4 regions of the Salinicoccus sesuvii genome follow, and region 2 is predicted to be linked to each of the others. Evidence: riboswitches for the same ligand, from Rfam matches in the RefSeq annotation. Region 2 holds a riboswitch; each other region holds the start of a gene.
What was found. A riboswitch is a leader RNA that binds a small molecule or an ion and turns the genes downstream of it on or off. The one in region 2 is predicted to bind thiamine pyrophosphate.
Positions count from the first base shown of each region.

Region 1: linked by a shared signal. The riboswitch ahead of ACFOJ8_RS07635 (ECF transporter S component) and the one ahead of tenA (thiaminase II) in region 2 are both predicted to bind thiamine pyrophosphate.
Region 3: linked by a shared signal. The riboswitch ahead of ACFOJ8_RS12690 (ABC transporter substrate-binding protein) and the one ahead of tenA (thiaminase II) in region 2 are both predicted to bind thiamine pyrophosphate.
Region 4: linked by a shared signal. The riboswitch ahead of ACFOJ8_RS05655 (YkoF family thiamine/hydroxymethylpyrimidine-binding protein) and the one ahead of tenA (thiaminase II) in region 2 are both predicted to bind thiamine pyrophosphate.

Region 1 covers NZ_JBHRWV010000007.1:363,635-371,451, reverse strand. The annotation lists gene ACFOJ8_RS07655 (2-oxoacid:acceptor oxidoreductase subunit alpha) at 1-735, shown strand, start outside; gene ACFOJ8_RS07650 (2-oxoacid:ferredoxin oxidoreductase subunit beta) at 735-1,601, shown strand; gene ACFOJ8_RS07645 (ABC transporter ATP-binding protein) at 1,714-3,435, shown strand; gene ACFOJ8_RS07640 (ABC transporter ATP-binding protein) at 3,428-5,251, shown strand; TPP riboswitch at 5,300-5,390, shown strand; gene ACFOJ8_RS07635 (ECF transporter S component) at 5,458-6,036, shown strand; gene ACFOJ8_RS07630 (ABC transporter ATP-binding protein) at 6,039-7,442, shown strand; gene ACFOJ8_RS07625 (energy-coupling factor transporter transmembrane component T family protein) at 7,436-7,817, shown strand, end outside.
Region 2 covers NZ_JBHRWV010000007.1:166,117-173,933, reverse strand. The annotation lists gene pfkB (1-phosphofructokinase) at 1-319, shown strand, start outside; gene ACFOJ8_RS06645 (PTS fructose transporter subunit IIABC) at 319-2,193, shown strand; gene ACFOJ8_RS06640 (hypothetical protein) at 2,250-2,441, opposite strand; gene ACFOJ8_RS06635 (hypothetical protein) at 2,539-2,685, shown strand; TPP riboswitch at 2,817-2,916, shown strand; gene tenA (thiaminase II) at 2,989-3,672, shown strand; gene thiD (bifunctional hydroxymethylpyrimidine kinase/phosphomethylpyrimidine kinase) at 3,665-4,459, shown strand; gene thiM (hydroxyethylthiazole kinase) at 4,463-5,248, shown strand; gene thiE (thiamine phosphate synthase) at 5,245-5,868, shown strand; gene ACFOJ8_RS06610 (DUF2268 domain-containing putative Zn-dependent protease) at 6,366-7,196, shown strand; gene ACFOJ8_RS06605 (sulfite exporter TauE/SafE family protein) at 7,639-7,817, shown strand, end outside.
Region 3 covers NZ_JBHRWV010000012.1:64,910-72,726, forward strand. The annotation lists gene ACFOJ8_RS12655 (MarR family winged helix-turn-helix transcriptional regulator) at 1-50, shown strand, start outside; gene ACFOJ8_RS12660 (spore coat protein) at 92-391, opposite strand; gene ACFOJ8_RS12665 (spore coat protein) at 419-646, opposite strand; gene ACFOJ8_RS12670 (MerR family transcriptional regulator) at 813-1,562, shown strand; gene ACFOJ8_RS12675 (acyl-CoA dehydrogenase) at 1,596-2,651, opposite strand; gene ACFOJ8_RS12680 (ABC transporter ATP-binding protein) at 2,659-3,417, opposite strand; gene ACFOJ8_RS12685 (ABC transporter permease) at 3,407-4,189, opposite strand; gene ACFOJ8_RS12690 (ABC transporter substrate-binding protein) at 4,206-5,198, opposite strand; TPP riboswitch at 5,314-5,413, opposite strand; gene ACFOJ8_RS12695 (GNAT family N-acetyltransferase) at 5,524-5,952, opposite strand; gene ACFOJ8_RS12700 (DUF2538 family protein) at 5,965-6,429, opposite strand; gene ACFOJ8_RS12705 (LCP family protein) at 6,442-7,817, opposite strand, start outside.
Region 4 covers NZ_JBHRWV010000006.1:9,182-16,998, forward strand. The annotation lists gene ACFOJ8_RS05635 (RNA polymerase sigma factor) at 1-193, opposite strand, end outside; gene ACFOJ8_RS05640 (class F sortase) at 287-979, opposite strand; gene ACFOJ8_RS05645 (DinB family protein) at 1,239-1,760, shown strand; gene ACFOJ8_RS05650 (MFS transporter) at 1,803-3,059, shown strand; gene ACFOJ8_RS05655 (YkoF family thiamine/hydroxymethylpyrimidine-binding protein) at 3,217-3,807, opposite strand; TPP riboswitch at 3,885-3,984, opposite strand; gene ACFOJ8_RS05660 (poly(glycerol-phosphate) alpha-glucosyltransferase) at 4,161-5,792, shown strand; partial or broken gene ACFOJ8_RS05665 (adhesive domain-containing protein) at 5,928-7,817, shown strand, end outside.

The sequences.
Region 1 (7,817 bases), 200 kb from region 2:
TCAGATGTCGAAGATGCATTCTACACTACGATAGAAGCATTCAACTTGGCAGAATACTATCAGGTCCCTGTTATCTTGTTGTCCGATTTGCAAATGTCACTCGGTAAGCAGTCCTCTGCTCCGTTCGATGTCTCCCGAGTGGAAATCAATCGCGGCAAAACGATTACAGAAGATATCGAAGATCAGGCGGATGAATATTTTGAACGTTACGGAAACGAGGACGATGGTATATCCCATCGCCCAATTCCAGGTACCAAAGGCGGCATCCACCATGTAACCGGTGTTGAGCACAGTCCTACTGGTACACCGAATGAGAGTCCAGAGAATCGTCAGGTACAAATGGACAAGCGGATGCGCAAACTGAAAGACTTCACGATGGAAGAACCATTCAAAGTACAAGGAAACGTAAATAGCGATCTGCTTATACTCAGTTTCCTGAGTGTCAATGGTGTTGCGAATGAAGCAGCAGAAAGAATAGATGCGGACGTGACGACTGTGAATCTAAAGCAGATTCATCCATTTCCAATCGATGCACTCAGACCTTATCTTGATGGCGCCAAAGAGATACTTGTCATCGAGCAAAACTATAGTGCACAGTTGCAGAGTGTGCTCAAGATGAACTATCCTGGACATGACAGAATCCGTTCTTATGTAAAATATGATGGAACGCCTTTCAAACCTGAAGAGATCGAAACGCATATCCACTCGATTCTAAAAACAAAGGAAGTTATTTAATGGCGACATTCAAAGACTTTAGAAATAATATCAAACCAAACTGGTGCCCGGGCTGTGGTGACTTTAGTGTTCAGGCAGCTATACAGAAAGCGTGTGCAGCTAATGGGCTTGAGCCAGATGAACTTGCTGTCATCACAGGTATCGGCTGTAGCGGTCGTTTGAGTGGCTACATCAAATCCTACGGTTTCCACTCTACACATGGACGCAGCCTTCCAGTGGCTCAAGGTGTCAAAATGGCCAATGACGACCTTACAGTCATCGCTTCAGGTGGAGATGGCGATGGTTTCGCAATCGGTATGGGACACACCGTCCACGCACTGAAAAGAAACATCGATATCACTTATATCGTCATGGACAATCAAGTCTACGGCCTGACGAAAGGACAGACTTCTCCGTCCTCAGGCAAAGGTTTTGTGACGAAGACGACACCGGAAGGGTCAAAAGAGAATCCGATCCAACCAATCAGAACAGCACTAGCAAGCGGGGCGACTTTTGTTGCTCAAAGTGTGAGCTCAGACATTAAACAGCTTACAGCCATCATCCAGCAGGCGATGGACCATAAGGGGTTCAGCTTCATTAATGTCTTCAGTCCATGTGTAACATACAATAAGGTGAACACTTACGATTGGTTCAAGGAGAATCTGGTAGCTGTCGAGGACATTGAAGGATTTGATTATCAGGATCCAAAGAATGCAATGCAGCACGTCATGGAATATGATGGTCGACTGAAGGGTATCATCTATCATGATCAGGAAGCAAAATCCTACCAAGAGAACATTGAAGGATATCTAGACCAGCCACTTGTTAAAAAAGAAATGAAACTTGAAAATGGAACATTCGATGAACTCATGGCGGAATTCCGCTAAATCAAAAACCTGAAGCTTCGGGCTTCAGGTTTTTATTTTTTCTATTAAAATAGTTTGAATTATGTCATAATTGATATATTACTTCGGTAACCGAAAGAAAAGGGTGGAACAATTGATTACAGTCTTCAAATACGCGCTCAAATACAAATGGTTCATTGCAGTCGCTCTCTTCTTCATGTTCATCGAACTTGCTGTTGAGTTGCTTCAGCCTTATCTGATTTCAAAAGTCATTGATGATGGTATCGTGGCACAGGATATAGATACCGTTTGGTTTTATCTTCTGGTTATGTTCGCCATTAGTATGGCAGCGTTTCTAAGTGGAATCAGTAACTCATATTTCTCGAGTCAGGTCGCCACGCGTTTCAGTTACGATTTGCGAACGGCATTGTTTCGGAAAGTCCAGTATTTCACGCTCGCAACACTATCGAAATTCCCAACTTCCAGTCTCATCACGCGCATGACCCAGGATGTCTTACAAGTCGAAATGTTACTCTATATGTCATTAAGAATTATTCTGAGGGCACCGTTACTTGTTATTGGGTCACTTATCATGTCGTTTGTCGTCAATCCGACACTTGGTTTCTATCTGTCCTTCTTAACACCAGTCCTATTGATATTTCTTTTCTTTACAGCCCGTAAGGGTGGACAGATTTTCCTAAGAGTCCAGAAGCGACTGGATAAAATCAACCGTTTTATCCAACAGAACCTTGAAGCGGTCAGACTAATTAAGGCAAATGACCGTGGCGAGTTCGAAATCGGCAAGTTCAGCAAAGTCGCGGGTCGTCTGCGTGATGATACAGTGTATGCACTGAGGCTGATGGAATCCATCATGCCTGTACTGCTTCTGATTATAAACGGCAGTCTACTCGTCGTATTATGGATGGCTTCTGATTTGCTTCAGAGTAACAGCGTTGAAGTTGGTGAGATTGTCGCCGTCGTCAACTATGCACTCCGCATGCAGAGTGGTTTCTCAATGTTTGCTTTCATCATCATCGCATTCAGTCGTGCCAAAGCTTCCAGTGAACGTATGGAGGAAGTGCTCGAGGCGCCTGTGGCAGTGAACGATAATAAAGAAATCAGCAAGGTGGATCAGGCAGGCACAGTGAAATTTGATAACGTCTCCTTTAAATATCCAGGTTCAACACGGTATGTTCTCCGCGACATCAACTTCGAAGTTAAAGAGAATGAGACACTTGTCATTATGGGTGGTACAGGATCTGGCAAGAGTACACTTCTTAGTCTTATACCAAAAATGTATGATGTAAAAGAAGGGGATGTCTATATCAATGGCATCAATGCAAAAGACTGGAACGAAGATGATCTCCGTGAGACCATCGGTTATGTACCACAGTCTGCTGTATTGTTCTCAGGCAGTATTTTCGAGAACCTCTTATGGGGAGATCTTGAAGCGGGAGAAGCGGAAGTATTCACATCAACACAAAAGGCACAAATCCACAATTCAATCAATACATTCGATCACCGCTATGAAACCCGTGTCGGCCAAAGGGGCGTGACGTTATCGGGCGGGCAAAAGCAACGACTATCCATTGCTCGCGCACTCGTCCGAAGACCGGGTATACTGATCTTAGACGATAGTACTTCGGCTCTAGATATCCGCACGGAATCGGCGCTATGGGATGCTATCAAGGAAGAGAATACGACTCAAATCATCGTCACGCAAAAGATAGTCACTGCAAAAATGGCTGATCGCATCCTTATACTTGATGGTGGCGAGATTAGTGCACTTGGATCGCATGAGACACTTATGGAAGAATCGGATCTATACCGATCCATTGTGCAATCGCAGACGGAAGGGGGACAGCTGGATGATTGATTTTATCAAAAGACCATTCGGCAATGAACCGGTCCTTCAAAAAGAGGAAATCGGACGCAAGAAAAAGAAAGAAGACCAGCGTGCCAATGATATATGGGGAACACTTAAAAGAATGTGGCGCTTCATCAACGAAGAGCGGGTTTTGCTTTATGCCATAATAATCCTTGTAGCATTGACCAGCTTGCTCAGTATCGTCGGGCCGTATCTTGTCGGCCAAATCGTTGATAATTATTTTGTGCAGCGCCAACTAGACGGACTTGCTTCGATTCTGATCCTGTTACTTGTGGTCTATATCTTGCTTTCAACAACGCAGTACCTGGCAGCGTTCATGATGGTCGGACTGTCACAGCGTACAGTATACAAACTCCGTTCCAGATTGTTCTCTCATATGCAGAAATTGCCTGTAAGGTTTTACGATAAACGTCAGCATGGTGAATTGATGAGCCGGATGACAAACGATATCGAAACCATTTCGCAGACGTTGAATACCTCTTTTATACAGTTTACAACGAGTGTCGTCACACTTGTCGGTACAATCAGTGTCATGATTTACTTGAGCCCACTTCTGACACTACTTACAGTATTGATTATTCCAGTACTGATTCTAGCTGTGGGCTTCATCACCCGAAGAACTGGCCCCCTCTACAAGAAACGCCAGCGGGCAACCGGTGAAATGAACGGTTATATCGAGGAGATGGTCTCAGGCCAGGAAATCGTCAAAGTGTTCTCCCAAGAAGAGACAGCGATCAAGAACTTCGATGAAAAAGCTGGAAGACTTAGAGACATCACGTTCTGGGCTTTCCTATACGCCGGGTTCATTCCAAAAGTGATGAATATGCTTAACAACATCAGTTTTACCGTCGTTGCAGGTGTCGGTGGATTACTTGCACTCTCTGGCAACGATGTAGTCACTATCGGAACAATTGTTGTTTTTGCTGAATATGCAAGGCAGTTCACACGACCACTTGCCGATCTCTCCAACCAGTTCAATCAGGTTCTATCTGCCATTGCAGGTGCGGAGCGAGTATTTGGCATCATGGATTCCGAAACAGAAGAGGATAACGGAGGAATTGAAGACAAGGTTTTAGAAGGTGAAATCGAATTCGATGATGTCTCCTTCTCCTACGATCCCGAGCAGCAGACACCAACGATCAGAAATCTTAGCTTCAAGATAGAAGCGGGAGAATCCATCGCGTTAATTGGTTCCACCGGGGCAGGCAAGACGACAGTGATGCAGTTGCTTGCAAGGTTCTATGAAACGGATTCGGGGCAGGTCAGAATAGACAAAGAAGATATCCTTGACTATGCCCGTTCGACCATCCGTTCACAGACGGCGTTTGTGTTGCAGGATCCGTATCTCTTCGAGTCTACTATCAGGGAGAATATACGTTATGGTAAGCTTGATGCCACTGATGAAGAGGTCATTGAAGCGGCGAAGCTTGCCAATGCACATGAGTTCATCATCGAACTTGAAAATGGCTACGATACTGTGCTTGAAGCGGATGAAGGATTCATTTCACAGGGGCAGAAGCAGTTGATCTCAATTGCCCGGGCCCTGATCACAGATCCTGCCATCCTGCTACTTGATGAAGCGACAAGCAGCATCGACACTGTGACTGAGCTCAAGATTCAAGAAGCACTAGAGCGTCTTATGAAAGACCGTACAAGTATCATTATCGCCCACAGGCTCAACACCATCAAAGCGGTCGATAGGATCTTTGTTATGGAACTGGGTGAACTGGTTGAGCATGGCTCTGAGCAGGAACTCCTCGAACAAAAGGGACGCTACTTCCAAATGGTGTCTGATAATAAATAACTTCACAAAAGTCTTGAAATGTATTAAGATAAGTTCAACCGAATAAGAAACGACCACTAGGGGTGTCCGTTTGGACTGAGAATGACCCTCATTACCTGATCTAGATCATACTAGCGTAGGGAAGTGGCATATTTTCCTACAAATATGCACACCACTCCGCTAGTGGTGTGTTTTTTATTTGGGAAATATCATTTGGGGGTTTTTGTATGATAAAAAGGAACAGTCTGACGCTCACCGATGTACTGGTTACAGTTGTCGTTGCGCTTGTGTTCTCGTTCATCTACTCGATATGGGGTGGGGTCTATACAGCGTTGGAGCCACTCGGCTTGCATTTAAATCAGCTTCTTTATGGCATGTGGTTTATTGCAGCGGTAGTCGCTTATCTGATTATTAGGAAGCCAGGCGTTGCACTGATTGCCGAGTTTGCGGCAGCATCAGGTGAGACAATCGTCCTGTTGCAGTTCGATATAATGCTGATTGTCTATGGACTGATCCAAGGACTGGCATGTGAGATTGTATTTGCGATTGTGAAATATAAGAGTACGTCGCTCATGGTTGCAGTCACTGCAGGTATAGCAGCGGCGCTGTCTACACTGCCGCTCGATTGGTACTACGGCTACCTTGGTCAGCTAGCGACATGGAATCTTATGCTCATGTTCGGCTTTAGAGTGTTGAGTGGTGCACTCATAGCCGGTGGTTTGGCATATCTACTTTATAAAGGGCTGAGAGGAACCGGTGTGCTGAAACTTGTCGGTCGCAAAATGCCGGCGGATGAAGGGTTATAACAATGGCCATAACAGTCGAAAAGCTCAGACTGAAATTTCCAGAGGCTGAGAGTCGACTCTTTACCGATCTAGACTTGGAAATAGCGGAGGGTGAGAAGGTACTCATTGTCGGCCCAAGCGGTTCCGGCAAGAGTACACTCCTCAATGTGCTTGGCGGTCTCATTCCAAACGTCATCCAGGTGCCGATAAAAGCGGATAAGCTAGAGCTCGCGGAGTCCGGTGCCTATGTGTTTCAGGATCCGGATGCCCAGTTTACGATGCCGACAGTTTCTGAGGAACTTGCCTTTGTCATGGAGAACAGACAGGTCAAAGTAGAAGAGATGGACCAACAGATTAAAGAGGCGCTTGATACAGTCGGTCTCGATGTGGCACCAGATACACCTATTCAGACACTATCCGGCGGTATGAAACAGAAACTGGCCATAGCCGGTTCATTGTTACAGCGTGCAGACACACTATTTTTTGATGAACCGACAAGCATGCTCGATGACGGTTCCGCTGCCCATCTGTGGGAGACAATCCATAAAATGTGGGGGGATCGCACCGTAGTCATTATCGAACATCGTGTGGAAGATATATGGGACAAGGTGGATCGGGTTATTCTTATGGATGATGCCGGACAGATAAACAGCACGGCATCGCCAGACGTGATGCTCAGAAACCATCGTGATGCGCTCGATGCGTTTGGTGTATGGCACCCGGAGTCCTGGCATAATGCGCCGATGCTTCCCGATATAAAAGCGCAGTCTGAAACGTTGCTTGAAGCACGTAACCTTAAGATTAGGCGTGGAAAAAAACAACTACTTGATATCGCCGGTCTTGAAATCAGGAAGGGTGAATGGATTACACTTGAAGGGGATAATGGAACAGGCAAAACAAGCCTGCTCCTTGCTTTGATGAAACTGATTTCGTCTGAGGGAGATATTTATTTTAAAGGTAGAAGAGTGAAGCGGACGAAGCAATACAAAGGCGCTGTCTATCCAGTATTTCAAAATCCTGAAATGCAGTTTATAACAAATACGGTGGTTGACGAAGTATTTATTAATCTGGAACTCCATTATGATAAGAAAGAAGCCAAGCAGAGGACAGAAGCCTTGCTCGAAAGACTTGGTCTGGAGAATATACAGCATCTGCATCCGCTTGAAATCTCGACAGGTCAGAAGCGTCGGCTGAGTGTTGCGACAGCTTCAGGCGGTATTCCTGAAATCATCATTCTGGATGAACCCACTTTTGGGTTGGATCAGCGTCATGCGTTCCGATTGATTGAAATGCTGCACGACATGGTCCAGTCGGGGACAACCATTATCATGATTACGCATGATGAAGAGATTAAGGTGCGTTATCCGTCAAGACGGCTACATATAGCAGGTGGGATACTTACAGAAAGAGGTGCAGGGCGATGCTAGAAGCGATACGTTACTACAGCACCCCTGTAGATGAAGTCAATCCGATCACTAAGATGCTGATTGCCGCTTGCTTGTTCCTGACGGTTCTACTCATCCACGATCCGAACCATCTGTTCCACCTGTCCCTCCTGATGCTGGTGCTGCTGTTTGTACTGAGTGGAGTGAAAATTAGATATCTCTTACTACTTGTTTCAACTGTATTTTTCTTCGGTGCGATTTCAAGTCTGTATATGATCTTCTATGGTGATGGTACGACTACGTTGGTTCGATTCGGCATCATCCACATCACAGAAGAAAGCACCATCCGTGGCATCCACATCATGATGCGTGGCATAGTATTATCGCTATTCGGTGCACTTGTCGTCTTCACTACGA
Region 2 (7,817 bases):
AGATGCTGCGCATGTGCTTATTGATCAGGGTGCTAAGAACATTCTATTAACATTGGGTGAAGGTGGCGCACTTTTCATCAATCGTAATCATGAGTATTTCATTCCGTCACCGGAAGGGACACTTAAGAACTCCGTAGGGGCAGGCGATTCGACAGTGGCAGGATTTATCAGCAGAAAAGAAAGTGGTGTAGAAGAACAGCTTAAATACGCCATAGCTTGTGGCAGCGCAACAGCGTTCAGCGATGATCTTGCGACCAGAGCCGACATTGAAGTACTGCTAGATAAAATTGAAGTTCAATCAATAGAAGAGGTGAAATGATGAGAATAACAGAACTTTTAACAAAAGACACAATCAATATGAATGTCCGTGCTTCGAGCAAAGATGCAGTAATTACTGAACTTGTTGATGGACTTTTTAAAGCAGGTAAGATTTCTGAGAAGGACGGTTTTGAAGCTGCTATCCATAAAAGAGAATCGCAAAGTACAACTGGTGTCGGTGATGGTATCGCAATTCCACACGCACAAACAACAGAAGTACTCGAGCCAGCCATCATGTTCGGTAGAAGCCAAGATGGTATCGATTACGATTCAATGGATGCCCAACCAGCTTACCTGTTTTTCATGATCGCGGCACCGGAAGGACAAGCGACCACGCATCTCGACGCCCTAGCCAAACTATCTACCATCCTAATGAACGATGATGCTAGAAAACAACTGATGAATGCATCATCAAAAGAAGAAATTATAGAAACAATTGATGCATTCGATGAATCGGAGGCGACTGAGGAAGTTGACTCCGCCCCCTCCGATCGCCCGTATATCGTTGGTGTCACTGCCTGTCCGACCGGCATCGCTCACACTTATATGGCTGCCGATGCGCTGAAGAAGAAAGCGGCAGAACTCGGATATGACATCAAAGTTGAAACAAATGGTTCAGCCGGTGTCAAAAATGCACTGACCAACGAAGATATCGCACGTGCTGCAGGTGTTGTTGTTGCGGCAGACACGAATGTCCAAATGGCAAGGTTCGACGGGAAGAATGTTGTGGAATCCCCAGTTGCGGATGGTATTAAACGTCCAGCAGAACTACTCAACCAAGCACTCGATACAAAACGCGCGCCATATCGTGCATCAAAATCGAAACAGGAACTTGAAGACGGAGAACAGTCGTCCAAAGGCAAGTCTTCGATTTACAAGCACCTGATGAACGGTGTATCCAACATGCTACCATTCGTCGTTGCAGGTGGTATATTGATCGCTATCAGTTTCATGTTCGGTATTAACTCGGCAGATCCAGAAAGTGTTGAATATAATCCGATTGCCGAGATGATTAACTTTATAGGCGGTAATGCTTTCCAATTGATAATCGCCATTCTTGCTGGCTTCATCGCAATGAGTATTGCTGATAGACCCGGTCTTGCTCCAGGTATGATCGGTGGACTTATGGCTTCGACGATGGGCTCCGGATTCCTTGGTGGCCTGATTGCTGGTTTCCTCGCAGGTTATTTGATGCTCGGCATTAAGAAAGTGCTTGAAAACCTTCCACAAGCCTTTGAAGGTTTGAAGCCTGTACTGCTCTATCCGTTGATTGGCGTATTCCTGACAGGTGTCATTATGTACTACATCGTCGATCCACCAGCATCAGCATTGAACGAATGGATGAATACAACACTTAGTAACATGAGTGGAACGAATATTGTTCTGCTTGGTGCGATTGTCGGTGGTATGATGGCAATCGATATGGGTGGCCCAATCAATAAGGCAGCCTATGCATTCGGTATTGCAGCACTTTCTGCAAATAATCCCGAACCAATTACAGCTGCAATGATTGGTGGTATGGTGCCACCACTGGCTATCGCAGTTGCAACATTAGTGTTCAGAAACAAATTCACAGAAGTTGAAAGATCTTCAGGTCCGACAAATGTAATCATGGGTGCATCGTTTATCACAGAAGGTGCCATTCCATTTGCAGCAGCTGACCCGCTCAGAGTCATTCCGTCTATGGTCGTCGGTTCTGCTACAGCAGGTGCACTCGCCATGGCGTTCGCAACATCCATCAATGCACCACATGGTGGTCTGTTTGTTGCTCTGACAATCGGTGAAGGAAGAGTCATGTTCCTTGTCTCACTTCTCATTGGTACAGCCATTGCAGCACTAATGCTCGGTCTACTGAAAAAGCGTATCACTCAATAAAACCAACCCCGCATGAAATATCATGCGGGGTTTTACTGTAAACATCCATAAGTTTACTATTTTCTATAGGTAAATAGTCTGACGATGAATCCAAGTGCGGCCACGATGGTGATTGCGCCGAGTCCAACAAGAGCAAGAATCTGTCCTCTACTCGGCGTGCTATCATTCATAAGGCTAAGCAATCCTGTAATTGCAGCAATCAACACTATACCTATGAGAATATACATCACACTCTTATTTTTAGACATTGTATCCTCCTTCATCATCTCAGTGTTCCACTTTTTATCATATATCCACCTTATCATACTCAAAACATCATATAAAATGTACATGTACTCTACATATATGGGATTTAATTTAAGTAACTTTAAAAAAAGTGGACGAACTCCGACTAAGCACTGGCTATTGCCACTCTATGAATTTAAGCCCGTTTCAAAAGTGGACATCTATGATGATATTGATCTCGGCATCGACTCTCGATTCGACTCCTAATTCTCATATATATTTGACACAACGCTATAGGAAATGATCTAGGCTCAACTATGACACTAAAAGAATCAGAATATATCATTATAGTTTGACTTTTCAATATGTATTCATTAGTATTTAAAATAATCGAATAGCAATACCACTAGGGGTGCGATTTTGCTGAGACAGCCACAAGGCTGATCCCTTTGATCTGATCTGGATAATGCCAGCGTAGAGAAGTGGTTTGGTTGAATACACCATCTCTTTCTACTAAACCCACTTCCTATGCTGGAAGTGGGTTTTTAATTTATAAGAGGAGAGATTAATATGCTGAGTGAGATTTTAAAGAAAGAAACCGAACCGATGATTGAGGCCATCTATAGTGATGCGTTCATACAGGGACTGATCAGAGGAGACATTGATGATGCCGCAGTTGCACATTATCTGCGTGCAGATTCATTATACTTAGATGAGTTCGCAAAACTTTATGCGTTGCTGATATCGAAAACAGAGTCTAAAGAGACAGTCAGATTTCTGATGGGGCAAATGGCTTTTTTAATGGACGGTGAAAGCGAGGCGCATGAAGTCCTGGCACATGCGATAAACAGATCGTATGCCGATATAATAAAGGATGGGGAATGGTATCCTTCCGCAGACCATTATATAAAACATATGTATTTCAATGCTTTTACTAGAGAGCATATTGCGTACGCAATCAGTGCAATGGCGCCTTGTCCATATGTATATCGGAGAATCGCCGATATGGCCCTTGCGCGACATACATTCGAAACGGATCATCCTTATAGGAAGTGGTTTGAGTTCTACGTCAATGATATGGATGACACGATAAATGTCATGTTCGATATTATGGATGATGCCGCTAGATCCATGACCGAGAAGGAGATCGACGTACTCAAAAAGAATTATATAGAAAGCACAGAACATGAGAGACGTTTCTTTAATATGGCAGCGACAAAAGAAGAGTGGACTGGAGTGGGTACACATGCCTAAGTTTCCAATTGCATTGACCATAGCCGGCAATGATCCAACAGGCGGTGCAGGCATTTTAGCTGACAGTAAGACATTTCACGCACGCGGGGTATATGGCATGGCGGCTGTAACATCGCTGACTGCGCAGAATACTATGGGGGTCCAGGATGTCTTTAATGTTCCTGCCGAATTTCTTGAAAAGCAACTGCATAGTATTTTCTCCGATGAATTGCCACACGCGATGAAAAGTGGCATGATCGCAACAGTAGATATGATGGAAATCGTTGCACAAACTGTAAAGAATCATGATATCCCCTATGTTATCGATCCCGTCATGATTGCGACGAGTGGCGATGCACTGATAGAGGAAGCGGCAATTAATTTTCTAAGGGACACACTTATTCCCACTGCCATAAGCGTGACCCCGAACATCCATGAAGCAGAGAAGATAGCGGATAAAAAAATAGAAAGTACTGAAGATGTAAGAAGCGTCGCCAATATTTTCTTAAAAGAGCTTGGTGTTCAGAGCGTCATCATTAAAGGCGGTCACCTTGAGGGAGATGCTGTGGATTATCTATTCACGAGAGATGCTACGATGGAGCTAAGTACACCGCGTATTGAAACATCGAATACGCACGGTACAGGTTGCACGTTCTCTGCAGCAATTACAGCAGAACTTGCCAAAGGAAAGTCACTCGAAGAGAGTTTCAGTGTTGCAAAGAAATATATCAGTTCGGCAATCGAACATAATCCTGGAATTGGTAAGGGCAACGGTCCCGTAAATCATTTCAGCTATAAAGGAGAATAGCATATGAAGCGTATAGAGAAATTAAGGACAGAAAGTCCATTGGTTGTCTGCATCACCAATGATGTCGTCAAAAACTTCACTGCCAATGGTATGCTGGCTATAGGCGCATCTCCCATCATGAGTGGAGAAATATCAGAAGCGGAAGACCTGATGAATGTGGCTTCTGCACTGGTCGTCAACATCGGTACAGCAGATCATGCGAAGGTGGCATTGATGCATGGTATAATGTCAGCAGCCAACGAAAAAGGCAAACCGATCATATTCGATCCGGTCGGATACGGTGCTTCCAGTTTCCGAGTCAATACTACGGAAGATTTGCTTAGCCGTCACGAGGTTTCGCTTATTAAAGGCAACGGTGGTGAGATGCTTGCACTATCCGGTGCAAAAAGCAGTCTTAAAGGTGTTGACTCCACAGAGCAGACAGATACAGCGGAGATTGCCAAAGCGGTATATAATAGGTTCAACGTTCCTGCTCTTGTTACCGGCAAAGTTGATGCCCTTGCAACAGAGGATGGTGTAATCACTATGTTCAATGGCCATAGTCTGCAAGGAAAGATTACAGGATCAGGATGTTTGCTTGGTGCACTGACGGCTGCTTTTATTGGCATTGAAGATGATTTCAGTGCCGAAGCAGTAGTCGATGCGGTCAGTTACTACAACCTATGCGCAGAATGTGCTGCTGCCCAGATGAACCGTCCAGCACCGGGAAACTTCATAAGTCATCTGATCGACGAACTCTATCTCAGTGAGGATGCGCTCCTTTTGGACAGGAATGTCAAAGGTCTATGATGAAGCGGGAGACTCTGAGGCTCTATTTCATCTGTGGCAGCAATAATGTGGAGGGCGATCCACTGTCAGTCATTGAATCCACACTTATGCATGGAGTGACCATGTTCCAGCTGAGAGAAAAGGGAGCAGATGCACTAAAGGGTGAAGCACTCATTGATTTTGCGACAGAAATTGGATCACTCTGCAGAAAATATAATGTGCCTTTCATCGTGAATGATGATACGGTACTTGCGGAGACGGTTGGCGCCGATGGCATTCATCTTGGTCAGGATGACCAGCAGATCGCATCGTTGTCATCGTATTTCGATGATAAAATCATTGGGCTATCTGTCAGAGATCAGATTGAACTTGAACAGAGTGATGTCTCGAATGTCGATTATATCGGTACTGGGCCGGTGTTTCCGACGAATTCTAAAGACGATGCAGGCAGTACCATCGGTGTCGAAGGACTTAAAGAAATGAGAAGCAGGATCGGTGAACTGCCAATGGTGGCCATCGGTGGCATCAATTCTGAAAACTTCAGTTTGTGTCTCGAGAACGGTGCAGATGGCGTCTCTCTCATATCGGCTATCGCCGAAGCCAAAGATGTGGGCCGAACAGTAGTCAGTTTCTTGAGTTAAAAAGCAATACAAATTAGTGACGGATATTCAATTACTGCTGAACAAACACAGTCCTTTAAATGGAGTAATTACGCTCCATTTGAAGGACTTTTTATATATCAAGAGTATTACAATTTAACAAGAAAATTCCTCCAATTTCTTGCTTCACCAAACTAAAATGAGTATGAAGACAATAAAAACTAAATGATGATTTTAAAGAAACCAGGGCTACATTAGACTTCTTTAAATTTGATAAACGCTTTAAGTAGCTGATGTATATCGTAAAAAATATTAAAGTTGCATATAAACTATGAGGATAAACAATGTAGAACAAAAGAGGGGAAACGCGGATATTAATTTTATGCGATCTATTACAATATTGATGGATAAAACTGCAACTTTAGATTTTCTAACAAGCCTCATTATTTTCATCCATGAAATGTTGAGCTACATTTGTTTCAATTATATACTAACTTATATATGTTAAATTTTTCAAAATATAGATAGAGGGTGACGTATTGAATATAAAATATGGATATGAATCTTACCTTAAAACTATTGGTCAGATGAAGAGCGATACGAAAAAAGAGCAATGGTTTGAGTACTATTTAATCTACAAAGATGTCTTTGATACTATATTCAAATACTTATACATGAAACCTGTCGATTCGATGCTTGAAATTGTGGAGCACACTAACTTTAGCAAGATTACTGTGCAAGCAGATTTTGGCATACACAACAGTGAATTGTTAAGGTTAGAAGAAACTCTTAAAGCATGTAGCAATTATTACGAATTTAAAAAAATATTTAACCTCTATGTTCTTGTCGGAATTGGTCATATAGATGGCACGGCGCTACCATCTAAAACGCCTTTTATTTATCTCGGATTAGAGCGGCTTCAAGATAGAGATATAGAATTACTGATTCAACACGAATTCAATCATATGGTTAGATTCTGTGATAGTAGTGAATTTATGACTGCCACTAAACTGACAGTAGGCCAATTGGTAGTTGCGGAAGGTCTTGCAACGTTAGCTCCTCTTGCGATGAAAAACGAAATATTATCTGAAGAAGCCCTCGCAAAGGCGCTTTTTATGAAAAATATTGAATATGAAAAGTTGAAAAACAATTATAATAATATTGAGAGAAGTATTATCCGGGACTTCGATAAAGAACTCTCACCTAAACTTATGTCAAAATACTTCATGAAAAATGGGGGAGAATTTGATAGAGCCGGTTATTTTTACGGTATGACTATCATAAAGACTTTAATGGATAAAAAGAAGTCCTTACCCGAGCTGACTTACATGGATACACGTACTATAATGTACTATTTTTCTAAAAATTGAAGATAGATTTAAAATTTAAGTTTTATTTTTTGGCCGTTAAGCTTAATCATCTACGTGAATAATCGATTCAATTAAGCGTTATGTTTTGATTTAGATAGTAACGCGGCCTCTTATTACGATTGGATGTAGTTAATCAATACTAAAAGTTTGATTCTAAAATACTGCATTCGCCATAGTATAAATATTTACTGAAATTAGTTGAGACTAGGAAACTCACTTCCATAAGAGGTGAGTTTATGTATATAAATAAAATATTGATCAATCCGTAAAAATGTTTAATATTTAACATCTTTCAAATAAAAATTCAAGTGAATACATAATATATTAAGAAAATACTATTATAGTTAATTAAAAGCAAAAATATGAATAAATTATATTTATATAATCATATTGTTAAAACCTACTTCTAAAAATAGAAGTATTTAAAAAGGGGAGCAACAATATGATTTTATGGGCAATACCTTTAGGGATTGTAATTGGCATCATGTCGGGTTTTTTTGGGATTGGTGGAGGATTCATACTTACTCCTGTTTTAATGTTGATGGGCTTTTCTCCAGTTGTAGCTATCACAATTAGCTTACTTTACACCATAAGTACTTCTTTATCCGGAGCTTGGGTTCA
Region 3 (7,817 bases), on a different contig from region 2:
ACGAAGAAAAGAAATCACTGACAGACATCTTGAAGAAGATACATCTATGAAAAAATCCCGGCGGAAATGATCATTTCCACCGGGATTTTTGTTATTTATCTTTAACCAGTTTTTTTACGGTCTTTGCTTTCTTCTTGTCGTGCTTGAGCTGATCTTTAACGTTATGGGCATAGTACATGCCGTTTTCCATCATGTAATCGGCAATCCGTGCGTGCTGATTGCTTGCTTGTGTCAGTTGGCGTTTTAGTACGTTGCGTACTTCCGGGGTCGCTGCCTCAGTCAACGCCACTGCGTATGTGCGAACCGCAGCCTTGGCAGTGACGAGCATCTCAGTTGCGATCAGTTCGTCCTTATTGTCTCCCGCTTTTTGAAGTTTCTCTTCGAGTCCCATCCTGTCATCTCCTCCCTATTCATAGCGCTATGGCAACAAGTCTTGTATCTCTTTGATCACTTTTTTAGAAAGCTTCTTTTCCTTGCGTATAATATCCCGAAGTTTGCTGTCTTCGGCAAGTGACTCCATCAAATCCGACTTCAGCAGTGAAGTTTGTTTGACCGTCATAATTTCATGCAACTCGATAGTCTCATGAACCGCGAGTTCTGGTTTTTCTATTGTTTCAGATTTCTTTTTGCTATCTTTTTTAGCCATGTTGCTCCTCCTTTTATTTACTTAAGCAGGGGTAACTATCTAATAAGGGATTACCCCAAGCAGTTGAATGTAAACACCATGTATTGATTGCTTTCTAAGTTATTATAATTTTTAGTATTGACGTTGACGCCACGTCATCGTTCATTGTATAGATGGGAGGGAAATCATGCTATATACAGTGAAGCATCTTGCCGATTTGGCAGGAGTAAGTCCACGCACGCTCAGGTACTACGATAAGATTGGTCTACTTGTCTCAAGTCGGTCTATTAATGGTTATAGAATTTATGACCAAGCGGCAATTGATCGTCTTCAGCTGATTCTCTTCTATCGTTCACTCGGCATACCACTTTCAGAAATAGGAAGAATCATCGATGACCCGGGGTTCAATGTACTCGAAGCGCTCGAAGCGCACCATCAAACGCTTATAGAGGAACAGAGCCGACTTGCTGAGAGAATCAGGAATGTGGAAAAAACAATTCAGTCGAAAAAGGGAGAGGTAAGTATGAGTAATGAAGAGAAATTTGAGGGTTTCAAAAGAGCTGCACTAGAGAAAAATGAGAGCGAATATGGACAGGAACTACGTAACAAGTACGGAGAAAAAGTGATTAAGCAATCCAATAAAAAATGGATGAGCATGACACAACAGGATAAAGGAGAAATGAAGGCATTAGAACAGGAACTAATAGAAGTGCTAAAGGCCGGCACAACAAGTCATTCACCTGCCGATGACCTTTATCGTCGGGCAGCTAAGCTGCACAAGGCGTGGTTGATGTATTCATGGACAGAGTATTCTGAGGTTGCCCATAAAGGACTTGCTGAAATGTATCTCCAAGATCCACGTTTCAACAAATACTATGAAGATATCGCGCCTGGAGCAGCATCATTCCTGCGTGATGCAATCGTTGAGCATATGTAATAAAGGGAGGTCTGCCTTAGAGCAGACCTCCCTTTATTCAAAGATATCCCCGGTCATATCTATAAGGAGTCCGTGTTGTGAGACTGTCATCAAATCACGATAAATGTGGTTTAATGGATGATCCTTCATAACGACATCCATACCAAGGTGGCGGAATAGGCTCTGGACACCGTGGACTCCATGATGTGCGACATACTTACTGGTTTTAGCGATGTCGTCTGATTGAATCAGCTGACCGTTCTGGTGCTCAGTCCAGGACGTCTCCACTGCCTCGTAAAAATCCTTCCTTGCATCCAAAAAAGCAGTTTCATATTCGTCCAGTAACTGCATTGCATATATAAACCGTTTGGGTGATTTCTCTATCCAGGTGGCTTTTTGTTTTTCCAAGTGCGCACGTGCAGCATCAAAGAAGTGTCGTGTAATACCAATGGCTGTAGCGGCAATGTTAGCCGTAGCAAAAGGTTCGAATGGATAATGATAGACCGCATTATCGTAATGGAAGTGAGGTGCAGCTACATCGAAGCGATAATTTGCTTTGACGTGTGCCGCTTTCACATGGATGGTGTGGCTGCCTGTAGCGCGAAGACCGAAGGCATTCCAATCACGTTCGATTTGGACCTGGTCTGGTGTCAAAGCGAATGCACGTACTAGTCCATTGTCCGTGTCACCGGATTCAATTCTACAAGTAACCGTAAATAGGCTAGCGTGGTCTGCGCCACTCGCGTAAGGCCAAGTGCCATCGATGAGGTAACCGTCGGGTGTCTTTTTTGCAACCCCAAGCGGTCGGTCACTGCCAGCAATATAGAAATCCCGAACATTAAAAAGTGTTTCGACTACGTGGGGATTCATAACGGTCGCAAAAAATCCTGCCCCGGAACCGATCTGAACCAACCATCCGAAGCTGCCGTCAATATAGGCAGTGTCTTCAAAACACTTTATAGCTTCTGGGAAAGCTGTCATTCTACCACCGATTGTATCCGGTACGAACAGTTTAAACAGTTGTTGGTCGTAGATGAGTTCAAGCACTTCGGGATGGAGCATGCCACTTTCCTCCATTTCAACGGCGTGCCTACGGATCGTTTCAGTCATCGATTGCTCAACCATCTCGATTACCTACTTTCAACATCTGATAGATTTCATGCTTTAACTGATTGAACGTCGCATCCAGTGTGATGTCGTGGTGGCGCGGGCGTGCAAATGGTACTTCAATCTCTTTTAGAACACAAGCAGGCTTATCGGACAGGATAAGTATGCGGTCTGACATGTAGAGTGCTTCTTCTATACTATGGGTGATAAATAGCACAGAACGTCGGTCCATCTCCCAGATCTTAAGCAGCCAGTCTTGCATGTCGAGGCGTGTCAGTTCATCCAATGCGCCAAAAGGTTCGTCAAGTAGCATGAGCGCTTGGGGACTGAGCAGGGAGCGAATGAAGGCAACGCGCTGGCGCATACCACCCGACAGGACATCGGGGTAGGAAGACTCATATCCACTGAGTCCTGCACGCTCGAGCCATTCTCTAGCTGCTGTCTTATCGACCTTGCCAGTGATTTCTTGTACTAGTACTACATTGTCCAGAATCGTCCGCCAGGGTAAGAGTGAATCTTGTTGAGGTAGGTAGCTGATGTGTCCCCGCTTTCCATTGACTGATTGCCCTTCGATGGAGATGGATCCTCCATCGGGTTCGAACAATCCCCCAATCAAGTTGAAAATGGTGCTCTTACCACTGCCAGACGGACCAAGCAGTGTCACGAACTCACCTTCGGCAACGTTTAAAGATAAATCATTGAGTACATGGACAGGATTCTGTCCACTGAATGTATGAGTAAGTCTCTGGATTTCCAATTTATTTGCCATCTTTACGTGCCTCCTTCTGATTCGTACTCCATGGCACAAGCCATTTCTCAAGCAACAGAATGAAGCCGAATAATATGAGACTGATTGCCATAATGACGAATATGGCGACAAATACTTGATCCGTACGGAAGGCCGAGGATGCCAGCGTCATGAAGACCCCAAGTCCTTGTTGCGCACCGAGCCACTCTGCAATAACAGCACCCATCACACTGTAGGTCGCTGAAATTTTCAACCCTGAAAAGAGATAGGGGAGGGCACTCGGCCACTCGAGCTTAAAGAATATCTGCCAGCGCGACGCACCAATCATCTGCATATAATTTTTCAATGTCGGACTGGTCTGCCTGAAACCATCAATCAGTGATACCGCGACGGGGAAAAAGCAGACGAGGGTAATGATCAGAATTTTAGGCAGGGCACCGAATCCGAACCATAATACGAGCAGTGGTGCCAACGCAATGATTGGGATGTTCTGTGAGAGCACCATGAGCGGGTAGATACTCTGCCTTGCCCGTGGCATGAGATGAAGCAGCACCGCAAGCAGAATGCCGACAGAAACACCGATGGCAAAACCACCGAGCGCAATTTGTATCGTCGATAAGGTGTGGCCGACCACTCTCGGATAAATAGCGATGGCTTCTTGGATTATTTGGACGGGACCTGGTAACATCCACGCCGGAATATCGAAGATGCTAACACATAACTGCCAGATGATGAGTATTAAAAGTATTGCCATAACGGGTGGACCAAATCGCCACGGTGCGTATCGTCGCATCTACTATGCCTCCAATCTACTCGTGGCCAGGCAGAAATTCATTCGTGAACGCTGCTTCGACATCGAGTTCTGACTCAATCAATTCGTTTTCAAACATCCAGTCACTATAGTTCTGCCAGACCTCTGGTTCTTGATGTCCCCAGTAGGGTGCATCACTTTGATAGACATCAGCAAGCCATTCTTGACTTGCTCTGACAAGATCCGGATCTAGATCGGGTTCAGCTTCAATCAAATGCTCAGCAGCGGCCTCCGGTGATTCAATCGCAAATTGATAGCCTTCTGCAGTCGCTTCAGTGAACGCCTCTACAATTTCGGGATCACTCTCAATCAGACCCTCGTTCGTGATGAGCACTGGCGTATAGAAGTTGAGCGCTTCTGAGTATTCGGTGAAGTCGATCGTATTGAGTGGGAAGTCGCGCAGTTCTGCTTCGACACCGGTCCATCCGTAGTAGATCCAAGTAAAATCGACATCACGCTGTACCGCCGTGAAGAAGTCGGTATCTCCGATGTTTAGGTTATTCACTTCACCAATGTCAGCACCGTCTGCCTGCATGATGGAAGCAATCGTTGCCTCCTCGATTGGTGAACCATAGCCTCCGTATGTCTGACCTTCAAGATCGGCCGGTGTCTCAAGATCTTTTTCTTCGGGTGATGCGAGTACAGAAGTGTTATCCTGAATAATCGCAGCAAGTGAAACAATATCTACCCCTTGCAGGCGGGCCTGGGTGACGTTTTCTTGGGCACTGATGCCAAAGTCTCCATTACCAGTCGCCACTGTCTGTTCTGCACCGGCTTCACCAGGTAGAACGATGTTAACATCAAGTCCATGTGCTTCATAGAATCCTTCTGCCTGAGCAGCATAGATGCCTGTGTGGTTTGTATTCGGTGTCCAATCGAGGACGAAGGTAATTTCTCGGAGTGCTTCGGTATCAGATGCATCATCACCCGCATCACTGCCGCACGCCGATAGAAAAATAGCGAGCATTACAGGAAATAGAACTTTTTTCATATTGAAGCTCCTCTCAAATTAGCGATGCCCAATATCCAGAAATGTAAATCCGGACAAAAAAGACACCTTCCGTATCTGGAGGCGTCAAGAACAGTCAAGAATGTATACGTATACCGTAGATTCTCTACACATTCCCTACGCTGGTATTATCCAGATCAGGTCCAAGGGTCAGGTCTTGCCTTCTCAGCCTGTTCTAGGCTCCCCTATGCATCAAGTATTAAATTGATAGCTCTATTATACCACGATGCAATCTCGCATCCAACAGAGGCAATAATAAAAAGCAGTCTTACAAGGCACTAGGCTATGTAAGACTGCTTTTAAATTATCAGTTTGCGAGAGTTCTTTCCATATAGACATGTGGAATACCAGCATCTTCGAATTCGTCAGAAGACACGGTATAGCCAAGCTTCTTATAGAAATCAATGGCATGTACTTGTGCGCCGAGTTTAGCGCGTGTATATCCGTTTTCTGCCGCATGATTGTGGACGAATGCCATCAGTTCCACACCAAGCCTCCTACCACGGGCCTCAGGTAGTACTGCCATGCGTTCTATTTTGATTAATCCGTCGGCTGCCGGACGATATCTGACCGTCCCGATAGGCTCTTCATCGATCAGCAGTATGTGGGTAGATGCATCTTCATGTTCATCAACTTCCCGGTCCATCGGTACATTCTGCTCCTCGACGAAGACGCGCTTACGGATGGCAAGACACTGATTGTACAGGACATTGTTATCTGCGACTTTAATTTCCATTTAAACGCCTCCCTACATTGCATTTTTGCGTCTGATGGCAGTGAACTGCCAGAATATCTTCAGCTGCTCTAAATTCCAGTGGGCCAAGCCGAGTGACAAAGCAGGCTGTGTGCTGAACTTAATGCCGTTTGCTTCAGCTGCTGCCAGTGCCAGGTACTGGATGTGTGGTTTTAGCTCTTTGAAAGGTGCAGACAACCGTTCATTCTCCCGAATCCAGTCCATTGGCGAGACGAGTTCGAAAATATTGATGTGTCGGTAGATGTCTGGCATGGCGATGATATAGCACGCTGCATCGACCTCCGGGTTCTTCTGCGATTCAGCGAAGTATCCTCTGATGGAGAGAAACATCTCTTTGTGCTCATGACTCTGGTAGTAGTACGTGTTCTCTATAGCTCCCTGACCACTGTTTTTGATCTGGTCTTCTAGATAATCGAACATTTCATTTATGTTTGTTTCCTTGTCGTAGGTTTTTCTCATAACGATCAGCTCCTAGACTTCATTACGTGCTCTATTGCTTTCGGCACCGTTATACTCCTCTGTACTTTCTTCGTAATACTCTTGAGTATTGTCTTCATAGTTGAACTGTTCGACACTTTCCTCTTGGATACCGTCTACACCATTACCATTCTCAGGTGGCCAATAGTTATCCTCTTCGGTAGTTGGACCTTCTTGTGGTATGCCCATACCTGGCTCCTCTGTAGAAGATTCGGATTGTGGTTCTTCATCCGTCGGTTCTTCAGAGGTTCTATCCATACCTTCTTCACCTTCGATACTTTCTTCAGGATCATCTTCCGGGATATCGAACCCATCTCCGAGCCGGCTTTGGAAGCCATCTCTCATGAAGTAAGGTTCCCAATCGGGTCTAAATTCATCCAAGTAGTAGTCATCCACAAACTGGTAGGGAACGATGTAGTCGGATAGGCGGATGTTCATTAGGTCGTAAGGTTCCGGTGGATCGAGTTCAAGTATTTCCCTGAGCGTTTTAGAAATCAGGTATAGATGTTCCTCGTTGGCCCAGTAGAAATATGCACCGTTACGCTCGAACCAGAAATCATCACCGCGCAGCTGTGTTGTATCGAATTCTATACTATTGAAAGAGTAGTAGGCGGCAAGACTGCGGATTTCCTTACTCGACATATTATGTTTGGTGTTATCAGCAACTACCTCAATCAGGTCATCCAGCTTTGTCAGTGCACCAGTACTCTTCGCTTTGCCAAGTATTTTCTGAACCAGCTCGAGTTGACGTTGTCCACGACCAAGATCGGTGTCGATGCGGCGGCTTCTGACTACCGCTAGGGCTTCCTCGCCATCGAGTTCCTGGAGTCCTTCTTCGAGAACAATCTTTTCACCGCGGTCAGTCTGATTCGGTTCTTCCATATCGAATGGTACATCGAATTCCACGCCTCCGAGGGCATCGACCACGTCAACAACAGCGGACATATTAACACGGACATAATAGTCGACAGGAACATTAAGCAATGATTCAACAGCTCTCATTGAACCTTCAGGCCCATTTTCACGGTGCGCATGCGTAATCTTGTCGTAGTAGTTATTTTCTGGGAAGTAAGTTAACGTATCTCTCGGTATGCTGACCATCTTCACTTCATCTTGTGTTTTATCGAAAGTAGCCAGAATCATTGTATCTGTTCTAAAGTCTTCAGAAGTTAGATTATCCTGCTCTTTACGCGTTTCACTTTCATCGATACCCAATATAAGTACTGTAAAACTGTCTAGGGAGGGATCGATGTCGTCAAGTCTCAGTTCCGAACGGTCGCGGTCAGTTGCTTCGAAAGAATCGCTGACTCCCTGTTCGAATGAGGTGAAAAGGTTATAGATATAAACGCCGACAACTACAAGTGCAATAA
Region 4 (7,817 bases), on a different contig from region 2:
CGTCATATCCCCCTTTTTTGCGCCACACTTTGAGGAATACATCTTGTACGACCTCCTCAGATAGTTCTTTGTTCGACGTCATCTTATAAGCATATGAGAAAAGCAGTTTTTCGTACTTCACATACAGTGATTCGAGGGCATTCCGATCTCCGGATTGTATTTGTTCATACAGTTCGGTTTCTGTCCGCGTCATAGTTTTCTCCTTTGTTTGAAGTCTTCATACCATTATATACATAGAAGGAGAATTCGTGAATAAGGAATAAAAAAGAAAGCTGACACAAGGAGTCTAGCTTTCCTCAGAATTGACGAGTTCAGTATAGACCACCCAGCGGTTTGGTGTGCCACCGACATCGTAATCATAGGGACCTTCACAAGTGATCAAGTTCAAGAGGCTGCGCTGGGAATAGCCGAATATTTTTTCGACCGGTGCTTCATCAGCATCGAATAGTTGTTTATCGTATACTTCAAACGTCAACTGTTCGCCGGATTCTCCGTAAACGATGACTTCATCGCCCGGTTCCAGTGTGTGCAGTTGCTTGAAGACACCCGGATTAACCGTATCATCAACATGACCGGCAATCACCGAATTGCCCGGGGCACCGACTTTATATCCGGGTTCGTACCAAGACGTATCGTGCAGTGATTCCGGCACGGCCATCTCGCCGTTATCAAGGAGTCCCAGGTGTTTGACCGATGCATCAACATCGATTGATGGTACCTCGATTCTTTCCGGGATAATGCCTGCCCGTTCATCTTTGATGATTTCAACCCGCTCTTCAGGGGGGATTGGCTCTTTGGTTTCATCCTCGTTTGTTTCTGTTTCAGATTCCTCTGTCGTCTCTTTTGTCACTTCCGCTTCCTCACTCGGTTCCTCAGAAGTCGTGGCTTCAGACGCCACACTGTCTTCAGCACTATCATCACCAGCTGGGCTGCCACAAGCGGCGAGCACGAACAGCATTATAATTAGTAAATATCGCATGGAATCCACTCCTTTTCAAGTCATCATCATTTAGTTGTCTAGTATACGCAGGATTTATGTGTTTGGATCACTTTTTAAGTTGTCCAATGGACGCTAATGGTGAACATTGTGTGTCAAAACGCTATGCGTCTATTGTGAATCACCTAATATGAGGCAGGGTGCCACTACTAGAGCCGAGAAGAGTATGCATTAATCATTGGCACACTACTATAAATCATCTATATTAAAAGGAACCGTTCTATAAACAAGGGGGAGACATATGAAATTTGAACAGGAATATCTAAATCTTATCAAAACCAGATTCCAGGAAGTCAAACGGCTCGGCGACCGGACACTCGATCAGTTGTCTGAAGCGGATCTCCATTGGCGATATAATGAAGATTCAAATACAGTTGCGATTCTCGTCAAACATTTAAGGGGAAATATGTACTCCCGCTGGTCCGATGTTTTCACGACAGACGGCGAGAAACCGGACCGGCATCGCGATGGCGAATTCGAGGACGATTTGAAGACGATGGACGACGTTCTATTGGCGTGGGAAGAGGGCTGGCAGCTATTCTTAAATACGTTAGCAGAGTTTTCACCTGAAGATCTGCTGAGAACCCAGAAAATCCGAGGAGAAGATCACACAATACTTGAGGCAATCGAACGCCAGCATACTCACTATGCTTCCCACGTTGGGCAGATGATGTTCATTGGTAAGCAACTAAAGCTAGCTGACTGGCAGTCTTTAAGTATTCCTAAAGGTCAGTCAGAACAGTATTTGAAGCGAGAAAAATGAAAGGCGCCACGGGCGTCTTTTCGTTTATTGAGGGGGAATCAAATGAAACCGGACGCACAACAGCTCGATTTATACATAACAGATTCTAAAGAGAGACAAAAACTGTACCGCCGGACACTTCTAATTGTTGTATTGTCGCAAATTTTTGGTGGCGCCGGTCTTGCAGCAGGTATCACGGTGGGTGCATTGCTGGCCCAGGATATGCTCGGTACGGACGCACTCGCAGGTCTGCCGGTCGGTCTATTTACGCTTGGTTCAGCGCTGTCTGCACTGTTGGTAGGCAGGCTATCTCAAAATAAGGGCCGCCGGGTGGGTCTGAGTATGGGTTTTGTGGCGGGTGGACTTGGGGCAGCAGGGGTGGTGATAGCCGCAATTATAGAAAGTCCACTGCTGCTTTTTCTATCGCTGTTCATCTATGGTGCCGGAATCGCAACGAATTTGCAGGCACGATATGCGGGTACTGACTTAGCAGAAAAGCACCAGCGTGCAACCGCAGTCAGCATCGCGATGGTCAGTACCACGCTCGGTGCAGTAGCGGGGCCCAATCTGGTGGAAGTGATGGGGACATTTGCTCAAGCTATCGGCGTACCGGAACTTGCAGGACCATTCATTCTGGCGTCAGCGGCATTTACCTTGGCGGGGATTGTACTATTCATTTTTTTGCGTCCCGATCCTTTCAAAATTGCACAACGCATTGAAGCGGAGCGCAAACGGATAAATGCCATCGATGATACTGAGCGGACAGTCAACGACCAAAATGGCATTGTTCTTGCTGCCTTCATCATGGTCATCACACAGATTGTCATGGTCTCTGTGATGACGATGACACCGGTACATATGGGACATCATGGGCATGATCTAGGTGCTGTCGGCATGGTGATCGGTTTTCATGTTGCAGGGATGTATCTGCCTTCTCTTTTTACAGGTGTATTGATTGATAAGATCGGCAGGGGCGCAATGACGATTACAGCTGCAGTGGTTCTACTTAGTTCTGGCATTATCGCGGCGACATCTGGTGAATCGCTCGCGCTCATCATTGCGTCACTGACATTGCTCGGTGTCGGTTGGAATCTCGGTCTGATCAGTGGCACTACGATTCTGGTGGATGCGACGATTCCGGCTGCGCGCGCCCGCATCCAAGGCACGGTGGATGTTTTAATTGCGTTATCCGGAGCAGCAGGGGGCACATTGTCCGGTATGGTTGTGGCTGGTGCAAGTTTCGGCGCACTTTCACTTTCAGGTGGTGTTGTCTCCTTATTGCTCATCCCGGCACTCTATTTGATCCGCAGGAAAAGATGATCGAGAAAAAAGAGGTTACCGATATCACGATAAGATGCTGCCATTATTTTAGAGAATTACGTACATGCCACTGTCTAACAAGAATACGGCGGTTTTCTAATAGTATTACAGAAAGAATAGACCAGGATGGATAACCACCCTGGTCTTTGTCGTGCGTCTATTTTCTACTTGAAGGACTGTTTGCGGAGATGGTGAAAGTCATGGTCGTATGGCTGACAGCTTCCTGTACGCTGACAAAAGCTTCTTCCATGGCATTAAAAATATCGTTCACTTCCCCGTCAAGCCGAGTGGAGTAGTGGCTCGGACTGACTGTTACGCCACGTGCTTTTGATAGATCAATTTGTTCGTAGATAACATCCATATATTTGGTTGTGTTCATTGGATAGAGGGCAAACTTGCATCCGGCTTTTTGATTGATACCAATAGTGTTTGCCGCATTCATCCGCTCGGCATCTGTATCCATATACGTATCACCGGAAGCGTCGCCTGGGCATCCGATTGAGAAAGTGCCACTCATTTCCACATGCTTTCCGGTTTTTGCCGCATGCAGATAAACTGCTTTAACCACGTCAAATACATGCTCTACACGGCCACGCACACATGTAGTCACGTCATCCGTGTCACGCCACACTTTCGACATATCTGTAGTGTCCAATGATCCGAGGATAATATTTATAAAATCATCACTCATCACACTCAGATTGAACTGGCATCCCGCGATTCTCTCAGTTCCACATTCTATTGTCATAAATCATACCTCCAAAAAATATTTGTAAATAAAAAGCTGCACTTCCCGAGGGAGTGCAGCAAATGTATAGAAGGCTTCATATACGCGCCGCACTTTCCCACGCTGGTGTTATCCAGATCGGGTATTGAGGGTTCGGAATCTCCGTCTCAGCCTTTGACAGCGCCCCTAGTGCAAATCGGTATGCAGTTTTTATTTCATTTTTAATGATAGGGAATATGTACATGAATGTAAAGTGAGAGTGCTAATTCAATCAGTAAGCTGGCTTCAATATTTTTTACAAATTTTATTCAATGTGCATATAATAAGGGTATATACTAAACATTCTGACTAATTTCAGAAAGGGGATATAATTAATGAATATAGAAATGATTGAAGGATTGCGCAACAGGAAAGACTTATTGACATCAGAGTGGATCATAATATCATTGGGCTTCAAAACTAGACGCGCGCACGTTTTCAAAGTGAAAAACAACAATTTTCTCCGAAAAAAGGTTAAAGAAGAGATAAAGAAGTTATCAGACCTTGGACATGTCACCGAATGGCTCAAAGCAGACTTCATCACTTCTGAAGAGGCCGTTCAATTTTCTTCATTACTCAAAACGATGCAACAGACGCGCCGTAACTATATTGATTTCGGCATTGCTTTTGATAAGCATTACGCCCTCGCGTTCTTACCGGAAGAAATTAATGCCAATGCATTTGTTAGGCCTGTCCCCGGAGATAAGAACAAGATGTTCGTCTGTGAGAAAAATATCAATACATATCTTAAGAAATACAAGTCCTATAAGGGTGTCTACTTCCATAAAAAATATTTGAACAAGTCAGTCGTCAAGTTCCAGACGAGAGGTTACTTGCTTGAAGACGATAAGATGTATGAGCTGAATTCTGGGGGGGACATGCACGGCGTCAGGAAGATTGGGGGGCATCAGAAAAAATCCGAGTACCGTAGGTTAATCCAAACGGCTACCCATTATTTAAAAGACCAGATAGATATCAACGGAAAGTACGAATATGGCAAGTTCCCCCACTTTGATAAACGAATCGCGTTTTATAATGTGCTTCGTCATACTTCTTCCACTTACTCTCTATTAGAAGGCTTAGAATTCTTAAACGACAAGAAGGGCATTGAATGGGCTAAACTCACAATCGATCATCTGCTTGAGCACTTCCTGTTTATCGATCCAGAAGATCCGGAAGCGGCTTACATTTTTGATAACACAAATGACATTAATGAAATTAAACTTGGACAAAACGGCGTCGCACTTATTACCTTGACCAAGTACATGATGATGACTGAAAGTGACACATATATAGATGTGGCGAGAAAAATCGCTAAAGGGACCTTGCGTATGATTGGGGACAATGGGGACACAGTTCACGTACTCAACTATCCCGACTTAACTGTAAAAGAGGAAAACAGAGTGATCTACTACGACGGTGAAGCAGCGTTTGGACTGATGAGGCTCTACCAGATGGATCAAAATCCGAAGTGGCTCGAAAATGTCGAGTTGTTGTTCGACCACTTCATTGCCAATGACTACTGGAAAAATTCGGATCATTGGCTCAGCTATTGTACATACGAGCTGACAAAAGTGAAGCCTGAAGAAAAGTATTTTGTGTTCGGATTGAAGAACGTCGCGCGGCGTCTTGATTTTATATACCAACGAGAGACGACTTTTCCGACATTCCTTGAAATGTTGATGGCCGGCTACAAGATGGTTGATTTAATGAAGGAGAGGGGCATGGATGAGTTAATAGATGCACATCTCAATCAAGATCAGTTCGAGCGCACAATCGAGAAACGTGTCGATTATCAGAGAACAGGCTACTTCTATCCGGAAATTGCCATGTACTTTAAAAATCCAGGAAGTATTCTCGGAAGTTTCTTTATCAAGCATCACGGATATCGTGTAAGGATTGATGACGTCCAGCATTATATTTCCGGCTATATACAATATATGAATTTTTACAAAATTAATAAATAAATTACTTAATTTGTAACATTTCTTCTAAAAATCTGATATCATATGTGTTGAACATTAATTATTTACACAATAAGTAATTAATGTTTACTTTTTGTAAGCACTTGACTGAATATTCATATTATGAGGAGGAAGAAGATGTCCCGAAAACATAGTAAGAAGAAACTCAACAATTACGATTACAAAAAGGCATTTAAACGCAAATCAGATATTTCATTCAGAAAAAAAGCAGGTATGGCCTTTATAGCCGCAAACTTGCTGATTGCTCCTGCTGCTGGTACATACCTTGGAGAAGCTCTAGGGCAGAACAACGTAGCAGAAGCGGTATCGCTCGCAGAAGTACAGTTATTAGAAAATGTAGACGTGAATGCAACACTAACTGAGCCTGTAGAAGGTCAACCGTATAACTTGAATCTTAGATTGAATGGTACAGGAATTAACGTGGATGCGGTGAACCCTGATGAAACAGTTGTATTTTACGCGCCTGAACTTGCCGGGCAATTGACCCCGATAAACACAGCATATGTACAGGCAGATATACTGCCGCTGACTCTCGAAGGTGACCTACCTGCTTTGGACACAGCTCTGCAAGGCTTACAATCTGATCTTACAGGTATTGTTACTGGACTAGTAAATGACGTTGACGCCACACTCGGCATATTGCCTTCTTCTATTATTGAAATAGAAGGACTCACTGAGTTGAACGCGGCTATCGACAACTTAAATAACATAAACGATGCTTTGGCTGATTTACTGTCATACCAAGACCAAGTGGCCTATACAGTTAGCCCAGAAGGTTATATCGTAGTCAATTTTAACGATGGGCTTGGGAATTACGTAGAGACAGCGGTCAGAGATGTAGTACAAGCTGCATTGAATGATGTCTCTGTCGCAGCTAACAATCTTGATATAAACGTGCTGGGTGATGCTGATTTGCTTGGCGATATACTGGGTACGTTAACGGATGATGTACTGCAACCCGCAATAGGCTCACTGACTAGTAGTGTCGCTCAAACTTCTGATAGTTTGACTTCTGGCACAGTTAGCTTGGCCAATGATATTGCTGCAGCTCAAGTGATTGGTAATACCATTGTAGATCTTAATGTTGCTGTCAACAATCCATCTGGTATAGACGGAGAAATATTGGTCTACGGTGCAGGAGTAACAACCTCGGTAATTGATGTTGAACTTCTAAGTACCTTAGTAGCTGCTGACACGATAGTTTTTGACGAAGATGTTACCGCACCGACACTGGATTCTGCAGATATCACTGGTAACAGTACGGACGGTTATACTGTAGTCGGCTCCGGAGCTGAACCAGGCGATCAAGTGAATGTGAGTAACGCAGACGGCATAGTTGGTACGGGTGTTATCGGTGAAGATGGTACTTATCTTGTTGAATTGCCAGGAGACGCTGTAACACCGGGTGAAGTTCTGGATGTACAAGCGATTGATGAAGCAGGTAATGTAAGTGATGTGCTACCTGTTACAGTACCGGAAGATCCAGACGCAATAGCACCAGAACTCAATGATGTTACGATTGACGGCAATAGTACTGATGGCTACGACGTGAATGGTTCGACTGAACCCGGCGCTACGGTTTCAGTAACCGATGCCGAAGGTATTGAAGTAGGTACCGGAACAGCGGGAGATGATGGCACATTCATAGTAGTTCTCGATCCGGGCAGTGTAACACCGGGTGATGATCTGACCGTTGTCGCAACGGATGACGAGGGCAACGATAGTGATCCATCTGTCGTAACTGTTCCGGCAGATCCGGATGAAGGGGATGCTACTCCACCAGAACTCAATGATGTTACGATTGATGGCAATAGTACTGATGGCTACGACGTGACCGGTTCAACAGAACCTGGTTCAGCGATTTCAGTAAACGATAGCGAAGGTATTGAAGTGGGTACCGGAATAGCGGGAGACGATGGCACGTTCATAGTAGTTCTTGATCCTGGAGTAGTGCTACCAGGCGAAGATTTAACAGTGGTTGCAACAGATGATGCAGGCAACAGTAGT